DNA from 2 places in the Micromonospora sp. M51 genome. Region 2 is predicted to be linked to the other one. Evidence: riboswitches for the same ligand, from Rfam matches in the RefSeq annotation. Region 2 holds a riboswitch; the other holds the start of a gene.
The links. Region 2 has a riboswitch for cyclic di-AMP ahead of KBX53_RS37085 (NlpC/P60 family protein). Riboswitches for the same ligand answer to the same signal wherever they lie in the genome.
Positions count from the first base shown of each region.

Region 1 (6,266 bases), on a different contig from region 2:
CCGCCGCCGAGGCCGCCGACCTGCGCCGCTACGCCGAGGAGGTGGCCGTCGCCGCGGCCGGCGCGGCGACGACAGCCAGGCGGCGACGCGCCGCCTGGCTGAGCGCCCAGGAGCAGATGGAGCGGGCCTGGACCGGGTACGACGCGGCGGACACCGCCGCGCGTCGCTTCGCGGGCGCCGGGGCGCTGCCCACCCCACGGACCCCGCACACCCCCGCCGAGTACGCGGCCCGGGAGCGCTATCTGCACCGGGCGGCGATGGCGGCGTACTGGCGGGGTGACCTGAGCATGGCGCAGCTCGGTGACGTGTTCGGGCACCGGCACGGCTGGGATCCCCGACGCCACCCGGTCGAGCAGGAGGTGTTGATCAGCCGGGTGGTCCGGGATGCGCGGCTGGCCGACTACCAGGCGGCCGCCGTCCGTGAGCGGGCCGCCTGGCGTGACGCGGAGCTGGCCGCCGAGTCGGCTCGTACCCTCGCCGAGGAGGCGTACGCGGCGGCGGCCCGGCTGCGCCCGCACCCGGTGGCGGCCCGCCGAACGGTGGCGGGGGCGTTGCGCCCGGCCGTCGTGGCACGGTGGCGACCGGCCCGGGCGGGTTGAGCCCGATCTGTGATGTGAGGCCGGTCACGCAATTGTGAAATCGGACGTCCGGCACGAGCCGCGCCATTGTTCCCGCGATTATGGTCGCGTTCTTCGTCGCCTGTCCGGTTGTCGCCCGCAGGCGCGCCCGTAACCGGTTGTCCCATCGAGTCACATCATCGGCAATACGCGCAGAAATTGCCTCGCCGATTGAGGTTTACGCAGGTGAACCCGGCTTGGCAGGGCGCGGAGCCGCCAGTACTGTCGTCCTGTCCGATGCGGTAACCGATCGCAAGACGCGACGCCGCATCGACCCGCTTAATCGTGATCAACGAACCGGGGACCCATCAGTAAGTCCGGGGTGAATCCGCGAGCCACGGCCCGCGGTAGGGCGATCTTCCCGCCCGAATCCGTCAGCTAACCCGGTAGGCGGTGTCGGAAGGAGTCCCATCCTCGTGCAGCACCTTTCCACCCCTCGGTTGTTCCCTCGCCTCCACGGCGCGGCGGTGCACCCGCTCATTCGTCCAGTGACGGTGAGCTGACCCCCCGGGTCATCGCCTTCCCCGCCCGGCCACGCCGGGCGTTCCCCTGAGCGGTTCACCATCCGCGGACCACGGTCCGCGCGCTGGCGCCTGCCCGGATACCGGTCCGGCCCCGGTGTGCCGCTCTCCCCCCGATCCGTGGAGGACCCCGTGAAGCACACCCTGCAGCGTCAGCTCCGCCGCCTCGCCACCGAGCGCCCGTACCAGATCGTTGTCGCCTCCGCCGCGGCTCTCGCCATCGCCACCACCGGCGGTGCCCTGCTCACCACCGCCGACGACGCCCCAGCCGACCAGCGCACCGCGACCACCGTCGCCGAGATGCGCAGCGACGTCGCCGCCTCCCGTGGCGACGTTCGGGACGCGTCCCCCTCGGCCAGCGCCGCGCCGACCACCGCCGCGCCGGCCACCAGCGCCGCGTCCCCCGCCGCGAAGGCCAAGAGCAACCCCGACCTCACCCGTAAGCCGACGCCGCCGAAGCCGCCCGCGACCAAGGTGCTCGACTACGACTACGAGGCGCAGAACACCTACTACAACTGCGGCCCGGCGGCCACCCGCAACGCGCTCAGCGCCGCCGGCATCGACCGCACCCAGGAGGAGCTCGGCGCCGAGCTGGGCACCACCGAGATGGGCACCAACTCGGCCGAGGACACCACCCGGGTGCTCAACGCCGAGGTGAAGGGCTCCCCGTACCGGACCCGGATGTTCCCCAGCGCGCCCAGCCCGGCGCAGATGGACCGCCTCCAGGCCGACGTGGTGAAGGCCATCACCGACGGCCGGGGCGTGGTGGCCAACGTCGTCGGGGACGCCACCGACACCGACGGCGGCTGGCACTCCTACGGCGGCGGGCACTACATCGCCGTCGTGGGCTACAAGGACAACGGTCGCACCGTGCGGATCGCCGACTCGGCCAACGCGGCCGACCCGTCGTACTGGATCACCACCATCGACCTGGCCAACTGGATCACCAGCCGGGGCTACTCCGCCTGACCCGGGCACGCCGAGGACCGCGGGCGTCGTCCCCCACAAGGGGCCGGCGCCCGCGGCGTCTTCGGCGGTGCGGTCAGTAGGTGATGAAGCCGTACAACGCCTTGTGGTTCGACTTTGTCCCGACCACGGTGTGGTCGACGGCGGACGACTGCACACTGCCCCTGACGAACAAGTAGTCGATCTTGCTGGAACCGTTGGTGGCCGCCGACCCGTAGCCGGTCATGCCGTAGCCGCTGAGCGTGCCGGGGGCGATGCCGGTGCGGTTCGCGTCGATGCCCACCACGCGGATCGTCGACGCGTTCAGCAGCGTGGTCGCGTCCGCACCGAGGTGGATGCCGCTGTTGGCGATGCCCCGGTCGCCGTCACCGGCGCAGGCGTTCTGCCGGTTCTCCTGCGGCAGGTGCATCGTCGCGGCGAACACGCTGGTGCCGGTCGCCTTGATGGTGAAGCGCGCCGCGATCGCGCTGGTCCGCTTCCACTTGTAGTAGTCGGTGCTGTCCGGGTCACTGTTCGGCGGCTTGTACAGCGTGCACCCGGCGCCGTTCGCGTACGCCGTGCCCGGCTTGAGCCAACCCGCGCTCCAGTACTTCGAGATGTCGCCACTGGCGAGGTTGAGCGTCCGCTTGTTCCAGATGATGGCGTTGGTCTGCTTCTTCTTCAGGTCGCCGAGCGACTGCGAGCTGCACTTGTGCGTGCTGCCCCACGGCTCCGGGTCGTCCCACGCCACGATCGCCCCGTAGCTGCCCGCCGGGTAGCCGAACTTCGCCGACAGCTGGTCGGCGTACGCCTCGGCCTGGCCGGTGCCGCGCACCTGCTGCACGATCAGGATGTCGGGCGCCACCACGCCGCTGGTGCCCGTGCGACCGGCGTCGTCGACCAGGATCGAGGTCAGGTGGTCCGGTCCGGAGATCCGGGTGCAGCTCCCGTCGGAGTTGTTCACCACCAGGTTCTCGATGTTGTTGTTGTAGACCCGCAGCACCCGGTCGGCCGCCGTGACCGCTGCGCCGTTCGGTGCGGCCACGTCCGATGGCGTCGCGGACGCCCGGTGCGGTACGCCGAGCGTGACGGCTGCCAGTGCCGCGACCAGCGCCGACCCGTACATCCTGTACACAGTGGCTCCCCTCGGGACGGAATCGACAGGTGGCTCTGTCCGTCCGGCCCGGAACTCTACAGTGGATCATTCTTTGGTGGGGGCGGCGTGGATGACGGCTCTCGTACCAGGCCGTGAACCGTGGGAGACTGCGGCCGTGGTGGATGAATCGGGTGGTCAAGCCGGTCGCGGGCGGGTCCTGCTGCTCCTGCACGGGATGGGCACGACCGGGGACGTCTGGTTGCCGTGGGCGCCTCTGCTGGAGCAGCGCTGGGCGGGGCGGTGGCTGGCACCGGACCTCGCCGGCCACGGCTGGGCGGCACCGCTTCAGTCGTACACGTTCGCGGGGTTCGCCGACCGGATAGCGCGCGGCCTGGCGCCCGGCGACCGGCTCGTCGTGCTCGGACATTCGCTGGGCGGGGTGGTCGGCCTCGCGCTGGCCGCCCGCGCCGCCGGTACGCCGGTGGACGCCGTGGTCGGGTTGGGCATCAAGGCCGTCTGGTCACCCGACGAGCTGACCCGCGCCGCCGACCTCGCCGCCCGCCCGATCAGTTGGTTCGCGACCCGCGCCGAGGCGGCGCGCCGCTACCTGCGGGTCTCCGGGCTGGCCGGCCTGGTCCCGCCGGACGACCCGGTGGTGGACGCCGGGCTGCGCCAGGTCGACGGCCGGTGGCGCCTCGCCATGGACCCGACCGCGTTCGCCGTCGGCGAGCCCGACCTGGCCGCGCTGCTGGCGGCGACCGACGCGCCGGTCGTGCTGGCGCGCGGGGAGCACGACCCGATGGTCACCGACGAACAGCTCAAGGAGTACGGCGTGCCGGTGGCCACCCTGCCCGGCCTCGGCCACAACGCGCACGTGGAGGACCCGGCGGCCGTGCTGGCGCTGCTCGACCCGTACCGCTGAGCGGCTATGCCGGGGTGGACGCGGTGAGCGTCTCGGCCGGTGCCAGCTCGCGCCGGGCGGCTGCCAGGAACGCCTCGGCGTACGACTCGGCGGGGAAGTCACCCAGGTAGCGGCGGCGGGTGGCCCAGCGGGCCTCGGCCAACGGGTCGGTGTCCAGCAGTGCGGTGAGCACGTCGTCCACGTTGGACATGTCCCGGCGCAGCACGTAACCGGACCCGGCCAACGGGAAGCGCTCCACGAACCGGTCGCCCTCGCCACCCATGTCGGTGACCGCGTACGGCTTCCCGGAGTAGAGGAAGTCGGAGATCACGCCGGACACGTCGGAGACCAGCGCGTCGGAGGAGTTGACGCACTCGGTGAGGCTCAGCTCCCGAGCCGCCGCGCCGACCACGTGCTGGCGGCCGGTGCGCGCCCGGTCGACGACGAGCAGTTCGGTGAGGCGGCCCAGCTGACGTGCCGACGCCGGGTTCTGCGCGGTGTACGGGTGGGCCCGCAGGATCACCGTCGCGCCGCGCTCCAGCAGCCGCTGCAGCAGCCTCTCCGCCACCGGCAGCGAGCAGTAGTCGGCGTCGGCGTGGTGCCCGGTCCAGGTCGGGGTGTACAGCACCGTGGGGTGTGCCAACCCGCGTGCCGGCTCCGCACGTACCTCGATCGACTCGACCTGTGGGCGACCCACCACCACGAACTTGTCCGCCGGGATCTGCACCCCGGCGCGGGCGTACCTGTCGATCGCCGCCTGCCCGGCCACGAAGATCCGGTCGAAGATCCCCGACACCGGGTTGGCGCTCGGCGCCTTGTCGCTGTCGCCGTGGTGCAGCTGGACGTGGGTGAGCTGGGTGAAGCGGACACAGTGGCTGTTCTTCGCCCCGTGGTTGACGTAGAACGCCACCCGCAGGCTCGGCACCAACGCCTCGTCCATCGCCCCCAGGGTGGGGCAGTAGACGACCGGCGCGTCGGTTGCCGCCGCGATCGGGGCCAGGAACTCTGGTTCGCGCACCACGACCAGGAACGGTCGGCCGATCCGTTCCAGGTACGGCAGCCACATGGTGACCTGGTATTCCGACCCGGGGGGTGCGGAGAAGTAGAGCAGGAACTCCGGGCGGTGCCGGCGCAGCGCGGCGGCCACCGGCCCACCGCCGGCCCGCGGCCGGAACCGTCGCCGGGCCAGGTCCAGTGCGACAGCACCGGCGCCCGCCCCGACCAGCAGGCTGGCGGCCAGCGCCACCCCGGCCGGCAGGGCGAGCGCGGCGGCGAGCGCCAGGGCGGCGAGCAGCCCGAGCAGCGCCGTGCCGAGCTGGCTGGCGACCAGCGGCGTCCAGGCGCGGACCGGCAGGTTGGCCGCCCGGATCTCCAGACTGCCGGCGGTGCGCAGCGGACCCACCAGCAGCACCAGCCCCAGCAGGACCAGCCCGGTGACGACCAGTGCGACGTTGAGCCCGTCGTCCAGCCGCCGGGCGTAGCCGACCAGGATCGCCGCGGCGATCAACGTGGTCTCCGCCACCAGGTCGGCGCCGGGCCGGATCCGCTGCTCGGCGGCCGTGGCGGCCAGCGCGGCGACGGCCAGTGCCAGCCCCCAGCCGGTGGCACCCGTGAGTGCCAGCACGACAAAGGCCAGCACGGCCAACCCGATGGTCAGGCACCGGGCGGCCAGCTTTCGGACCAGGTCGCCGCGCATGTCGCTCCGTTCGTGGTTCCGCCGCCGCCGGCGTCAGTTCGCCGACGTCGCGCCGGCCGGTGCCTCGAGAGGACCCGACCCGGCCTGGGCCGGCACGGTCGGCGTGGGCCCGTCACCGGGCGCCCGGCGTACGTCGATGACCTGACCGGTCAGGTCGGAGATCAGCACGTCCAGCGACGACTGGGCGACGGCCTCGGCGGCGAGCAGGGTGTGCTCCGGCTCCTCGCCGAAGGCCCGGGTCCGCATCGGGGTGGCGGTGCGCTCCGGGTTGATGCAGTTGACCCGGACGCCCACGTCGGCCCACTCGTCGGCGAGCGCCTGGGTGAGGTTGACCAGGGCGGCCTTGGTGGCCGAGTAGAGCGCGTAGCGGGCCCGGCCCCGGGTGTAGGAGCTGGAGGTGTAGAGCAGCAGCTGACCCTTGGTCTGCTGGAGGTACGGCAGGGACTGCCGGGCGATGGTCACCGGGCCGACGAAGTTGACCTGGAGCACC
Region 1 is NZ_JAGPXZ010000051.1:176-6,441, forward strand. It holds gene KBX53_RS05090 (hypothetical protein) at 1-599, shown strand, start outside; cyclic di-AMP (ydaO/yuaA leader) riboswitch at 884-1,025, shown strand; gene KBX53_RS05095 (C39 family peptidase) at 1,259-2,107, shown strand; gene KBX53_RS05100 (hypothetical protein) at 2,181-3,218, opposite strand; gene KBX53_RS05105 (alpha/beta fold hydrolase) at 3,355-4,101, shown strand; gene KBX53_RS05110 (CDP-glycerol glycerophosphotransferase family protein) at 4,106-5,776, opposite strand; gene KBX53_RS05115 (bifunctional cytidylyltransferase/SDR family oxidoreductase) at 5,810-6,266, opposite strand, start outside.
Region 1: linked by a shared signal. The riboswitch ahead of KBX53_RS05095 (C39 family peptidase) and the one ahead of KBX53_RS37085 (NlpC/P60 family protein) in region 2 are both predicted to bind cyclic di-AMP.

Region 2 (11,747 bases):
CGCACCCGTCGACCTGCACCGGGGCGAACGGTTGTGGGACAGCCCCGACGAACTGCTCGACCGCTTCCACCTCGAGTCGGTGCCCAGCCCCAGCGGAGTCACCCACCTCCTGTTCTGGAAACGATGACAGCGCTCCTGGCCGGCACTGTCGGCTACAGCCGGGCCAGCACCAGCAACCGGTTGCCGTCGGGGTCGGTGACCCGGGCGGATCGCTCACCCCAGGGCTGGTCGACCGGCTCCTCGGTGACCGTCGCTCCACCGGTGCGCAGCGCACCCACTGCCGCGTCACAGTCGTCGGCGTAGACGCACAACTCCCAGCGGTGCGACTCGGCCGGCACGCCAGCCTCCGGGTTGGCGGCCAGGCCGAGCTCGCTGCTGCCCAGTCGCAGCGCGACGAACTCCGGCACGCCCTCGTCCGGGAACCGGTAGGTCAGCTCGAAACCGACCACGTCCCGGTAGAACGCGATCAGTCGTGGCAGGTCAGGTGTCGTCACGATCGGAAAGGCTTCGGTGAACACGGACCACCTCCACGCCGGACCCTAGCCGCTGCCGTGGTCCAGCCGGAACCACCGCCGTCGATCCCGGCAGGTGTCATCATCTGCCGGCCAGACTCACCCCGGCCTCAACCATTTCCGGGACAGGTGGCGTTCTACCTGGCGAGGGGGTGGGGATGACCGAGACGTTCCACGAGTTCGTGGTGCACCGCACGCCGGCGCTGTCCCGGACGGCCTACCTGCTCACCGGCGACCATCAACTCGCCGAGGACCTGTTGCAGAGCGCCCTGGCCCGGACGTACCGGCACTGGCGGCGGATCCGCGACACCGACCCCGAGGCGTACGTGCGGCGGGTGATGTACCACCAGCAGGTCTCCTGGTGGCGGCGGCGCCGGCTGACCGAACGCCTGGAGGCACAACCCACCGACCGGCCCGGCGACGACCACTCCGAGACGACAGCCCTGCGGCTGAGTCTGCTGCACGCGCTGCGCGGGCTCACCCCTCGCCAGCGCGCCGTGATCGTGCTGCGCTTCTACGAGGACCTGACCGAAGCCCAGGCGGCCGAGGTGCTCGGCTGCTCGGTCGGCACCGTCAAGCGGCACGGCCACGACGCCATCCGCCGGCTGCGGGCGACCGCCCTCGACCTGATCGACCCGACAGTGGAGAGGAGCCATCAGTGACCGCCCGACTCCGCGAGACGCTGCACGCCGCCGCGGCCGACGTCCCCGCCTACCCGGTCTACGAACGAGCGCTCGCCACCGCCCGCCGCTCCCGCCGCCGCGCCGTCGTCGCCGCTGTCGAGGTGCTCGTGCTCGCCACGCTGACCGGGGCGGTGCTCCCGCTGACGCGTACCCCTGTCGTGGATCCGGCGGCCGGCGCGGACGCCGCACTACCCGACCGGATCGCGCTGCCCCCGCGCGGTGCGCTGCACGCCACCGACCGACCCCGGCTTGGGCCCGCGTCGGTCATCTTCAGCGGGCAGGCGCGACGTCTCCAGGGCTGGGACGAGGACGGCATCGTCGGCGTGGTCAGCGCCGACTCCGACCGCTACCGGATCTTCTCGATGGGTTACGAGGCACCCGTCGGCGAGCAGGTCATCCTCTCGCCGGACGGCCGGTACGTGGCCCGGCCCGCCGGCCTCTCCGAGGACGGCCGGGTCGATCTCATCGACCTCGTCACCGGTCGTACCCGGCGACTGCACAGCAAGGTCACCAACAGTGTGGGGACGAGCCCCAGGGCCTGGTCCCCGGACGGCAGGCAACTGGTGGTCGACGACACCGTGCCGACCGACCCGACGCGCAGCGGCTACCGGCGGGTGCTGAGCATCGTCACGCTCGACGGTGAACGCTGGACCCAGCTGGCTGACGCCGCTCAACAGCCGATCTTCGGCTCGTCGGTGGCCTTCGCCCCCGGAGGTGGACGGCTCGCGTACCAGATCGGTCGGACCGTCACGGTCGCCGACCCGGACGGCCGGACGGTGTCCACCTTCGAACTGCCCGCCGAGAGCTGGCTGGCCGGCAAGGGGGCGTGGACGACGGACGGGGCGTTGACGCTGATCAGCCGGAAGGCCGGCAGCACCGACTGGAGCCTGCGCCGGGTCGACAGCGCCACCGGCCGGAACACCGCACCGCTGCCAGTGCCCGGCGTCACCGGCGTGACCGCCATCCGGCTGCTCGGCTGGGGCCCGGACGGGTCCGCGCTGGTGGTCGCCTACCAGCCCGAGCCCCTCAGCCCGGACCGGTTCGACCAGCCGCTGGAGCTGGACCAACGCACCGCCTACCCCAACGTGCGCGGCGTACGGGTGTTGGCGTTGACGCCCGACGCCAGCGCGCCACGAACAGTGATGACCGCCCCGGAGCAGATCCTCGCTGTCGACGTCGCCGACACTGTGATCAGCGCCGGTCGCACGCGCGCCGCGGACCCGCCCGGTGGGTTGGGTGGCCGATTCTGGTCCTGGACGATCCTGATCACCGTGGTGGTCGCCGGCGTCGTCGTCTACCGCAACCGCGGTGGGCTGGCACTCTGGCTCGACGACCGGCGGGTCCGTCGGGCCCGCGGGCCCGACCCGAAATGAGGTGCGGAGCGGCGGGCAGAACTGTTGGATCTCGACATGGTGCATGAGCTCGTTCGTCCTCGAAAAGCCCGCCCCGGGGACCACCTCGCGGTCCTCTCGCCGTCCTTCGCCGCGGCCGGCGCCTATCCGGCGATCCTCGAACAGGCAAGGCGACGGCTCGCCGACCTGACCGGTCTCGTACCGGTCGAATACCCCACCACCCGCCAGGTGGGCGCGAGCGCGGCAGCGCGGGCGGCGGACATCAACGCCGCCTTCGCAGACCCCCAGGTACGCGGCATTCTCGCCGTCGTCGGAGGGGACGACCAGATCACCGTCATCCCCCACCTGGACGCCGACCTGGCCCGAGCCGACCCGAAGCCGTTCCTCGGCACCAGCGACAACACCAACCTGCACCACTGGCTCTGGGGCCTCGGCATCGCCAGCTTCTACGGCGGGTCGTCCCAGGTGCACCTCGGCCCCGGGCCTGCCGTTGACGACGTCCACGTCCGGTCGCTGCGAGCGGCCCTGCTCACCGGGGAACGGCTGGAGGTCACGGATCCGGGTGAGTCCGAGGACATCGGCATCGACTGGGCAGATCCGCAGGCGTTGAAGTCCTTCGGCGAGCGCGAACCGACGCAGCCGTGGAGTTGGTACGGGCCGTCGCGCTCGGTCACCGGCCGCACCTGGGGTGGCTGCCTGGAGGTCATCCAGTGGATCCTGACGGCGGGACGCTTCCCGTTTCCTCCCGAGGCCCTACAGGGCGGGGTGCTGCTCATTGAGACGTCGGAAGAGCTCCTTCCCGCCCGCGAGGTCGGTTGGATCGTCCGATCACTCGGTGAGCGCGGTCTTCTCAGCGCCGTCGACGCGGTAGTGGTCGCCCGTCCGCCGGTCTCCGACCACAACCGTCGACCCGCGGCCGAGGATCGGGCACGGCTTCGTGAGCAGCAGCGGGACACGGTCGTCGACGTGGTGACCCGCTACAACCCCGAGGCGGTCGTCTGTGGCGGCGTCCCGTTCGGCCACACCAGACCACAGTGGATCCTTCCCCACGGGGGCCCGGTCACCGTTGATGGCGTGCAACGGCGAATCTTCGCCGACTACCGATAGGAAACCGCAGGGTATGGAGCCGACGCAGACGGCGCTCATCGTGCCGATACCCGAGGCCGAGGAGGCGGTCGGCAGGTTCCGGGCATCACTCGACCGGGCCGCCTCATGGGGCGTCCCAGCGCACGTGACAGTCCTCTACCCGTTCCTGCCACCGCAGCAGATCGACGAGCGGGCCTTGGCCGCGCTGCGTGACACCATCGCCGGGATACCTCGGTTCGACGTCGCACTGACGCACGTCGACTGGTTCGGTGACACGGTCCTCTGGCTTGCTCCGCAGCCACATCGGCCCTTCCGCGACCTCACCGGGGCAGTGTGGCGACGGTTTCCTGAGGCACCCCCGTACGGCGGGGCGCACAGCGACGTGGTGCCGCACCTGACCATCGGTCACGACGCCGACAAGCCCGTGCTGACCCACGCGGCGGAAACCGTCGCCGCGCACCTGCCGATCAACGCGGCCGTCGACAGGGTCCGGCTGATCGCCGGCACACCGGACGTCAGCCCGTGGCGCACCGTCGGTGAGTTCCCGTTGGGCCCACCCCCAGCGGCAACTGGTACGGGTCTCCAGGCGGTCTCGGCCTGACGTCGAGGCGCGGCCCGGACATCCCCGGATGCCTCGCCCGACAGGTCACGGCTTGTCGATCAGCTCGATCAGCGCGGCGTCGCCCTGTCCGATGGTCCGTTGGTCGGGAGCGACTCGCACGGTGATTCGGCGGCAGCCGTCGAGTTCCACGTAGGTGCGGGGCTCGCTGGTGGTCAGTGGGATCAGCACAGCGAACCGGCTCGCACGGGTGCTGCACGGGTTCGCCGGTCGAGACGCCCGCAGCGCACCCTCGATCGCCGCTCGTTGGTCCTCCGGCAGCACCGTTCCGTGCGCGAACTCGCCGAGTGGCTCGCCGTTCCCCTGCCTACTCTTCGGCACGTAGTAGACGCAGAGGCGGACCTGCTGCCCAGCGGGGAACGGCTCTGGCAGGGCACGGGCTTCACGGTCGGCCACCAAGGATGTCATGTTGACCTCGCGCTGGCTGCAACCCGCTCTGGCCGAATCGCTCTCGGCGACCGGACGGGTCGCCACGGTGGTCAGCGGTAGAGCATCGAACGCTGCCCGGAAATCGTCCGGCAGATTGTCGTGGCAGGAATCGAGTGGTATGCCGGGCCGCATCCACCGGCCGTCCGCGTCAACGAGCGCGAGCCAGGGTGCCTCCTGCAGGACCGCTCTGCAGGCGAGGCCGGGATTATCCGGCGCGTCGGGCCGGCGGAGGGCGGCGACGAGGGCGGCGAGGGCGGTGGCGTCATCGCTACGCCGCTCCGTCAAAAGCCAGTCGGGCCGGACAGGAGGACGCTCCACCCTGCAGACGACGACCGTGGTGGGGATGAAGTCATCGCCGAGACGGGGCAGGGCGGCTGCTTCACTGGTCGGGACACGGAAGCCGCGCGTGACCATTTCCGGTGCGGCCTCCACGCACGATGTCCACCGCCCCTGACCGGCGGAATCGGCAGCCGTGTGCGGTGAAGGTACGCCGTTGAGTATCTGCGCCCCTCCGACGCCCAGGCCAACGACCACTGCCACGGCGAGCGCTGCGCTTCCGATCAGGCGCTGCCGGCGCCGGCGGACCCGCCTGGCCACTTCGACGACCCGGTCCGGTGGCGGTGTCAGTGGCGGAACGGCGCTGGTCAGCAGGAGCCTGATGTCCTCATCTTCATGCGTCACTTCGCGACCTCCAGGCGGCGAACAATTCAAGATCCGGATCGGTACGCAGAATCCGTAAAGCGCGGAAGGCCTGCACCTTTACGGTGTTGTGCGAGCAGCCGAGCACTTCCGCTGTCCGCTGCACCGTCAGGTCCTCGACGTAGCGGAGCACCACGATCGCCCGCTGCTGCCGGCTCAGCCGGGCCAGTGCGCGGCGTACGGCGTCCCGGTCGGCGGACTCCCCGGCCATGTCGCCACGTGAGGGCTGGTCCGGCGGCTGGCTCGGCACCTCACTGCGCCAGCGCCGTCGCCACCAGGAGACGTAGGTGGTGAACAACGCTCTGCGCAGGTACGCCTCGGGATGCCCGGCGCTGTTGATCGTGGCCCAGCGCCGCCAGACATCCGCCAGGACCGTCTGCAACAGGTCCTCGGCCCGCCCGGCATCACCGGTGAGTAGCCAGGCCGAACGCAGCAGCGCATCGGAGCGCGCCGCGACGAACTCGGCGAAGCCCTCCGGCGGTGCCAGTTCCCGGGGTCGTTGCATGGTGTGTGTCCCTCCCACCACCTGAACGCTCTGGGAGACCAGCGAGGTTAACGCGGGAAGGGCGAGGTCTTCGCGGTCTTGTAGCGCCGCCGGGGTTGCTGGCGTTGCTGACCGCAACAACATTGCAGGCGGGTGGCCTGGTTTGACCCCTGGTTGTACGACCTTGTGGCCCGTGGATGGCCCATCGCTATTCGGGAGCCCGCCGGCGCGACGTAACGATGGTCATGATCTTGGCGCTCTATCGGATGGACGCCGACGATCCCGAGGACCGGGCCGCTGGCCCGGTCGATCCCCTCCGACGTTAGGACCTGATGTCCGTTCAATTCCGCTCCACCCGCCAGCACCTGCTCCGTAGCAGTCTCCTGGTCGGCGCGCTGGCCGGGCTCGCCACCGGCCTGCTGCCCACCGGCCCGGCGGGCGCCGCCCCCTCCCGGGCGGACCTCGTGGTCGCCGCCTCCGTCGACACCGTCGAGGTGCCGGCCAGCGGTGGCTGGTCGACCCTTACCCTCGACGTACGCAACTCCGGCACGAAGGCCAGCCAGGACGTGACAGTGGCGTTCACGCTGCCGGCGGGCGCCTGGTTCTCCTCCGACGGGTTCGTGATCCCGCCGAGCTGGAGCTGTGACCTGCAGGGCACCGCGACCTGCGTACACGCCCCCCTGGCCGCCGGGGAGATCGCCGACACGCTGAACCTGCCGTTCGGGCTCCCGCCCGGCACAGCCGGAGACGCGGTGACCGTCACCGCCACGGCGAAGACCGGTATGGAGTCGTCGACCGCCAACAACATCGGCCAGGCGAGCGTGCGCTACATCCCCAGCACGATGGACCTCGAGTTCGTGCCCGCCGCAACCAGCCAGCAGCTCCTCCCGAACGAGTATGTCAATGTTTCCACGTCTCTCCGGAACTCCGGGAACTCCCCCTCGGGCGAGGTGACCGTCACCATCCCGGTGCCGGCCGGGATGCAGGGCTCGGAGATGTCGAGCGAGGGGTGGGACTGCGCGTTCGGCGATGGCGTCGCCGACGGCCGGACTGGCTGGCGCTGCATCCACAGCCCGCTGTGGCCGGGCGAGACGAGCGAGCAGCTGTACTACGGCGGGATCCTCACCTCCACCACCGTCGGCGACGTCGTGACGATGGAGGCGACCGCGGCGACGACGTTGCCGGAGACGACCCTGGAGAACAACACGGCGCGGCACACCGTCACGGTCGAGCAGGGGGCGATCGTCCGCGGCACCGTCTGGGTGGACGGCAACAACAACCGCGTGTGGGACACGTGCGAGGTGGGCGCCCCGGTCGGCTACGAAGGGATCTACCGCATCGAGGTGGCGACGCAACCCGGCTCGTCCGGCTCCGGCGGGCTGACCACCATCAATCCCGACGGCACCTTCACGGCGTACGTCCGCCCGGGCACCTACCGGGTGCAGTTTCACGTGTACGACCCGCACGAGTTCATCGACTCGATCGACTCGGACCTGATCTACTACTGGAACGAGACCGGTGGCGCCAACTACGGCCACACCGACTGGGTCACCGTAGCTACGGGTGACGAGGTGACGCTGGACGCGGGCGTCAGATCACGCTGGATCCAGACCTGCTGATATTCCTCGGCGCCGTTTCGGCGCACCGGGGCGGTCCGGCCTTTGCGGCCGGGCCGCCCGGATCTCGTCGTGGGCCTATCGCACGGTGTCCGCTCGACCTTCTGGCTACCGGCCCGTGGATGGTCCGCCGGGTGCTCGTGGCCTGAGAAACGTCGAAGGCCCTGGCTGGGACTCTCGTCCTGACCAGGGCCCTTCGCGTGGAGCGGGTGACGGGAATCGAACCCGCACTGTCAGCTTGGGAAGCTGATGTTCTGCCATTGAACTACACCCGCAAGCGGCACCACTGTACCCGAGTCGTCGAGCCCGTGCACCCAGGTACCCCCGCCAGCCGCGGGTGTCCGCATACCGCACAACCCTGACCGACCCGGGTTGATCCACTCGGCTTGCTGAAAATCGGGGCGTCCGAAGCGCCGGGATACCGCGGTTTCACGGAAACCGAGTTGATCATGCGGGGTGCCGGCGGCGGGCGTACGTACAGCCCGGTGTCGGCTCCGTGAGGACGGAGCCGACACTGATGATCTTCCAGTCGTGGTCAGGCGGCCGTGCACTGGACGTCACGGCTGAGGCGGGTCGGGCGCGTCGGCGGGACGGCCAGTGGGGTGGCCACCGCCGACGGGGCGTTTGGGTCGAGCCAGACCCGCACGGCCGGCCGACCCGGCGCGAGGCCGGGAACGCCCGCGATGTGCTGCTCACGGCGGGTGAGCATCGCCACGTCGATGGTGAACTCGAAGAGCCGCCAGTCGACCTGCGGCTCGGCGCGGGCGCTCTGCGCCAGCTGCGCCACCCGGACCGGATCGGTCACCGGACGGGCCCGCCCTGCCACGTATGCCTCGTCGTCGCTCTCCTCGGCCGGGAACGAGTGCAGCGCGTAGCGGCCGTCCCGTTCGAGGTCACGGCGCTTGGGCGAGTCGATGATGAAGCAGAACAGCCCCTCGGCGGTGATGACCGGGGAGACCGGATGGACGCGGGGCCCGCCGTCGGCGCGGACCGTGGCCAGATAGCCGAAGCCCGGCCCGTACTGCTGGAGGAGAACGCGGATCCCGTCGGCGAGTCGGGGCTCGTCGGCGGCGAATTCGGACCAGGAAGCCATGCGGGCATTCTATCGAACAAATGTACGAGCAGCGACCTCGACGCGCTGGTCACCGGCACCGAATCCGGGCACTTTCGGCAACGCGGCTATGGTGGTCCGATGCTGCTCTCCGACCGCGACCTGGTCTCCGAGATCAAGGCCGGCACGCTGGGCCTGGAGCCGTTCGAGCCCACCCTGGTCCAACCGTCCAGCATCGACGTCCGACTCGACCGGCTGTTCCGGGTCTTCAACAACCACCTCTACACCCACATCGATCCCGCCATGCAGCAGGACGACCTGACCTCGGCGGTCGAGGTCCCCGACGGTGAGCCGTTCGTGCTGCACCCCGGGGAGTTCGTGCTCGCCTCGACGCTGGAGGTCATCTCGCTGGGTGACCAGCTCGCCGGCCGACTGGAGGGCAAGAGCTCCCTGGGCCGGCTCGGGCTGCTCACCCACTCCACCGCCGGCTTCATCGACCCGGGCTTCTCCGGTCACGTGACGCTGGAACTCTCGAACGTGGCGAACCTGCCGATCACCCTGTGGCCCGGCATGAAGATCGGGCAGCTCTGCATCTTCCGGCTCTCCTCGCCGGCCGAGCACCCGTACGGCTCGGTGGTCTACGGCTCGCGCTACCAGGGCCAGCGGGGGCCGACGCCGAGCCGCGCCTGGCAGCACTGGCGCACCTGGCCCACCCGCTGAACCACGACGACGAGGGCCCGCCGCGACGGATCGCGGCGGGCCCTCTCGTCACCCGGGTCAGCCCGGGCGGCCGTAGCTGTGGATCGGGCCGTCGTCGACCTTCTTCATCTTGACCGGTTGACCGGCCTGCGAAGCGTGCACCACCCAGCCGCCGCCGACGTACATGCCGACGTGGTGGATGTCGCTGTAGTAGAAGACCAGGTCGCCGGGGCGCAGGTCGCCCCTGCTGACGTTCTTCGTGACGCGGCTCTGCGCGGCGGCGTTGTGTGGCAGCGACACGCCGGCCTTCGCCCAGGCGGCCAGCATCAGCCCAGAGCAGTCGTACGAGTTCGGACCCTCGGCACCCCAGACGTAGGGCTTGCCGATCTGGGCGCAGGCGAACTTGACAGCGGTGCCCGCGCCGCCGCCGGGGTAGCTGCCCGGGCAGGGCGCCGGGCGCAATGGGCCACCGCCACCGTTGCCGTACACCTTGAGGCGCAGCTTCTGCAGGCGGTCGATCTCTTCGTTGATCTGCTTCTTCTTCGCCGCCAGCTGAGCTTCGGTGCGGGTCAGCTGGGCCACCATCTCGTCCAGCGGCGCCTTCTGCGCGGCCAGCTGGTCGCGCAGGTCGGCGACCTCGCGTACGTCCTTCTGTTGGTTGTGCGCGAAGCGGTCGAGCATCTCGAGCTGGCCGACCACCTCGCTGGGCGACCGGCTGCCCAGCACCGCGTTGACGGTCAACACGTTCTCACCCTTGTAGGCGCGTACGGCCAGGGCGCTGACCTTGTCCATCGCGGCGTCGACCTGGCGCTCCAGCGGGGTGATCCGGGCGGCCAGCGCGTCGGCCTGCTTGCGCTTCGCGGCGAGGTCGGCGCGGGTGGCGTTGTGCCGTTCGATGATCGGTTCGAGCTTGTTCCAGTCGGCGTCGATCTGGCGCTCGATCTCGGCGACCGACGGGTCGGCGTGGGCCGCCGTGGCACTGCCGGTCAGGACGACGGCAACGCCGGCCAGGGCGGCGAGTGCGGTGGTGAAGCGGGACCAGCGTGGGCGCGGCACGATCGACGTCGGGCCGGCTGATGCCGACCGCTCGGACGACGGCCGCGGGGCATGGAGTGCCACCGGGGTTCCGTACTCCTTCTTCCTGACCGCCTACCGGGTTAGCTGACGGGTTCGGGCGGGAAGTCGGCGCCCTACCGCAGTGGCTGCGGATTCACCCCGAGGGACCTGGGTCCCCGGTTCGCTCGGAAACGACTCGGCGGTGTCGGTCCGTTACCGCCCGGGCTGGGCGGAGCTGCTGTCGGCCCGACGAATGACCAGAGTAGAGACGCTTGTTACCGATCCGCAACCCGCACGGCCGTGACACTCCGTACCGATTGGACGAGGTCACCGACCGTGTGTGAAGAATTCTTTCCCCACGCTTCGATAGATGGAAAGGTATTGACCTGACCTCCCGGACGGCGCGATGGTGACCTGACCTCACTCCGCGAGAATCTAGGGGGTTCGATGCACCATCCAACCCTGTCGACGGGCTGGCGCGCACTGCTCGCCGCCGCCGTGGTCGCCGCCGCCACCACGGTGCCACTCTCCGTCGGCCCGGCCGCCGCCGCGTCCACCACCGACCGTCAGCAGCAGTACGCCGCCGCGGCCACCGAGTACGGGGTGCCGACAGTCGTGCTGCTCGCCGTCTCCTACCTGGAGTCCCGCTGGGACACCAACGCCGGCACACCGAGCACCAGTGGCGGCTACGGCCCGATGCACCTGACCGACGCCCGCCACGTGGCCGCCCTACCCGGGCGCGGTCACCACGACGCCGGTGCCGAGGACCCGCGCGGCGACGACTCGCGTCCCGCCCGGGTGCCCGCGCCCCGACCGGTCGAGGCCCCCGCGCCGTCCACCGCCGCGTTGCAGACCGTGGACGCCGCCGCCACGCTGACCGGCGTCGCCCCCGAGGCACTGCGCACCGACGCGGGCCTCAACATCCGGGGTGGGGCGGCGCTGCTCAGCGCGTACCAACGGGAGCTGGACGCCCCGGTCGGCGCCGACACCAACCCGGCCGCCTGGTACGGCGCGGTGGCCCGCTACTCCGGCGCGGACAGCGCCGACGCCGCCGCGGCCTTCGCCGACGAGGTCTTCACCACCATCGGCGCGGGCCAGTCCCGGGTGACCGACGACGGCCAGCGGATCACCCTGCCGGCCCGCACGGTACGGCCCGAGCGTTCCTGGTTGGACCGGCTGGGCCTACGCCGGCTGGCCCGCCCGGACGGGGTGGAGTGCCCCCGCACCATCTCGTGCGAGTGGATCCCGGCACCCTACGAGGCGTTCGGCGACGGGGACTACGGCAACCACGACCTCTCCGACCGGCCCGCCCGGCAGAAGATCGAATACATCGTCATCCACGACACCGAGGCGAGTTGGGCGACGACCCTGCAACTCGTCCAGGATCCGACCTACGTCAGCTGGCACTACTCGCTGCGCTCGGTGGACGGGCACATCGCCCAGCACGTGAAGACCAAGGAC
Region 2 is NZ_JAGPXZ010000023.1:3,160-14,906, reverse strand. It holds gene KBX53_RS02835 (dihydrofolate reductase family protein) at 1-127, shown strand, start outside; gene KBX53_RS02830 (VOC family protein) at 153-494, opposite strand; gene KBX53_RS02825 (SigE family RNA polymerase sigma factor) at 671-1,174, shown strand; gene KBX53_RS02820 (WD40 repeat domain-containing protein) at 1,171-2,568, shown strand; gene KBX53_RS02815 (LD-carboxypeptidase) at 2,605-3,654, shown strand; gene KBX53_RS02810 (2'-5' RNA ligase family protein) at 3,668-4,234, shown strand; gene KBX53_RS02805 (hypothetical protein) at 4,280-5,362, opposite strand; gene KBX53_RS02800 (SigE family RNA polymerase sigma factor) at 5,352-5,885, opposite strand; gene KBX53_RS02795 (DUF11 domain-containing protein) at 6,197-7,483, shown strand; tRNA gene KBX53_RS02790 (tRNA-Gly) at 7,682-7,755, opposite strand; gene KBX53_RS02785 (pyridoxamine 5'-phosphate oxidase family protein) at 8,016-8,573, opposite strand; gene dcd (dCTP deaminase) at 8,673-9,251, shown strand; gene KBX53_RS37085 (NlpC/P60 family protein) at 9,309-10,349, opposite strand; cyclic di-AMP (ydaO/yuaA leader) riboswitch at 10,363-10,498, opposite strand; gene KBX53_RS02770 (N-acetylmuramoyl-L-alanine amidase) at 10,734-11,747, shown strand, end outside.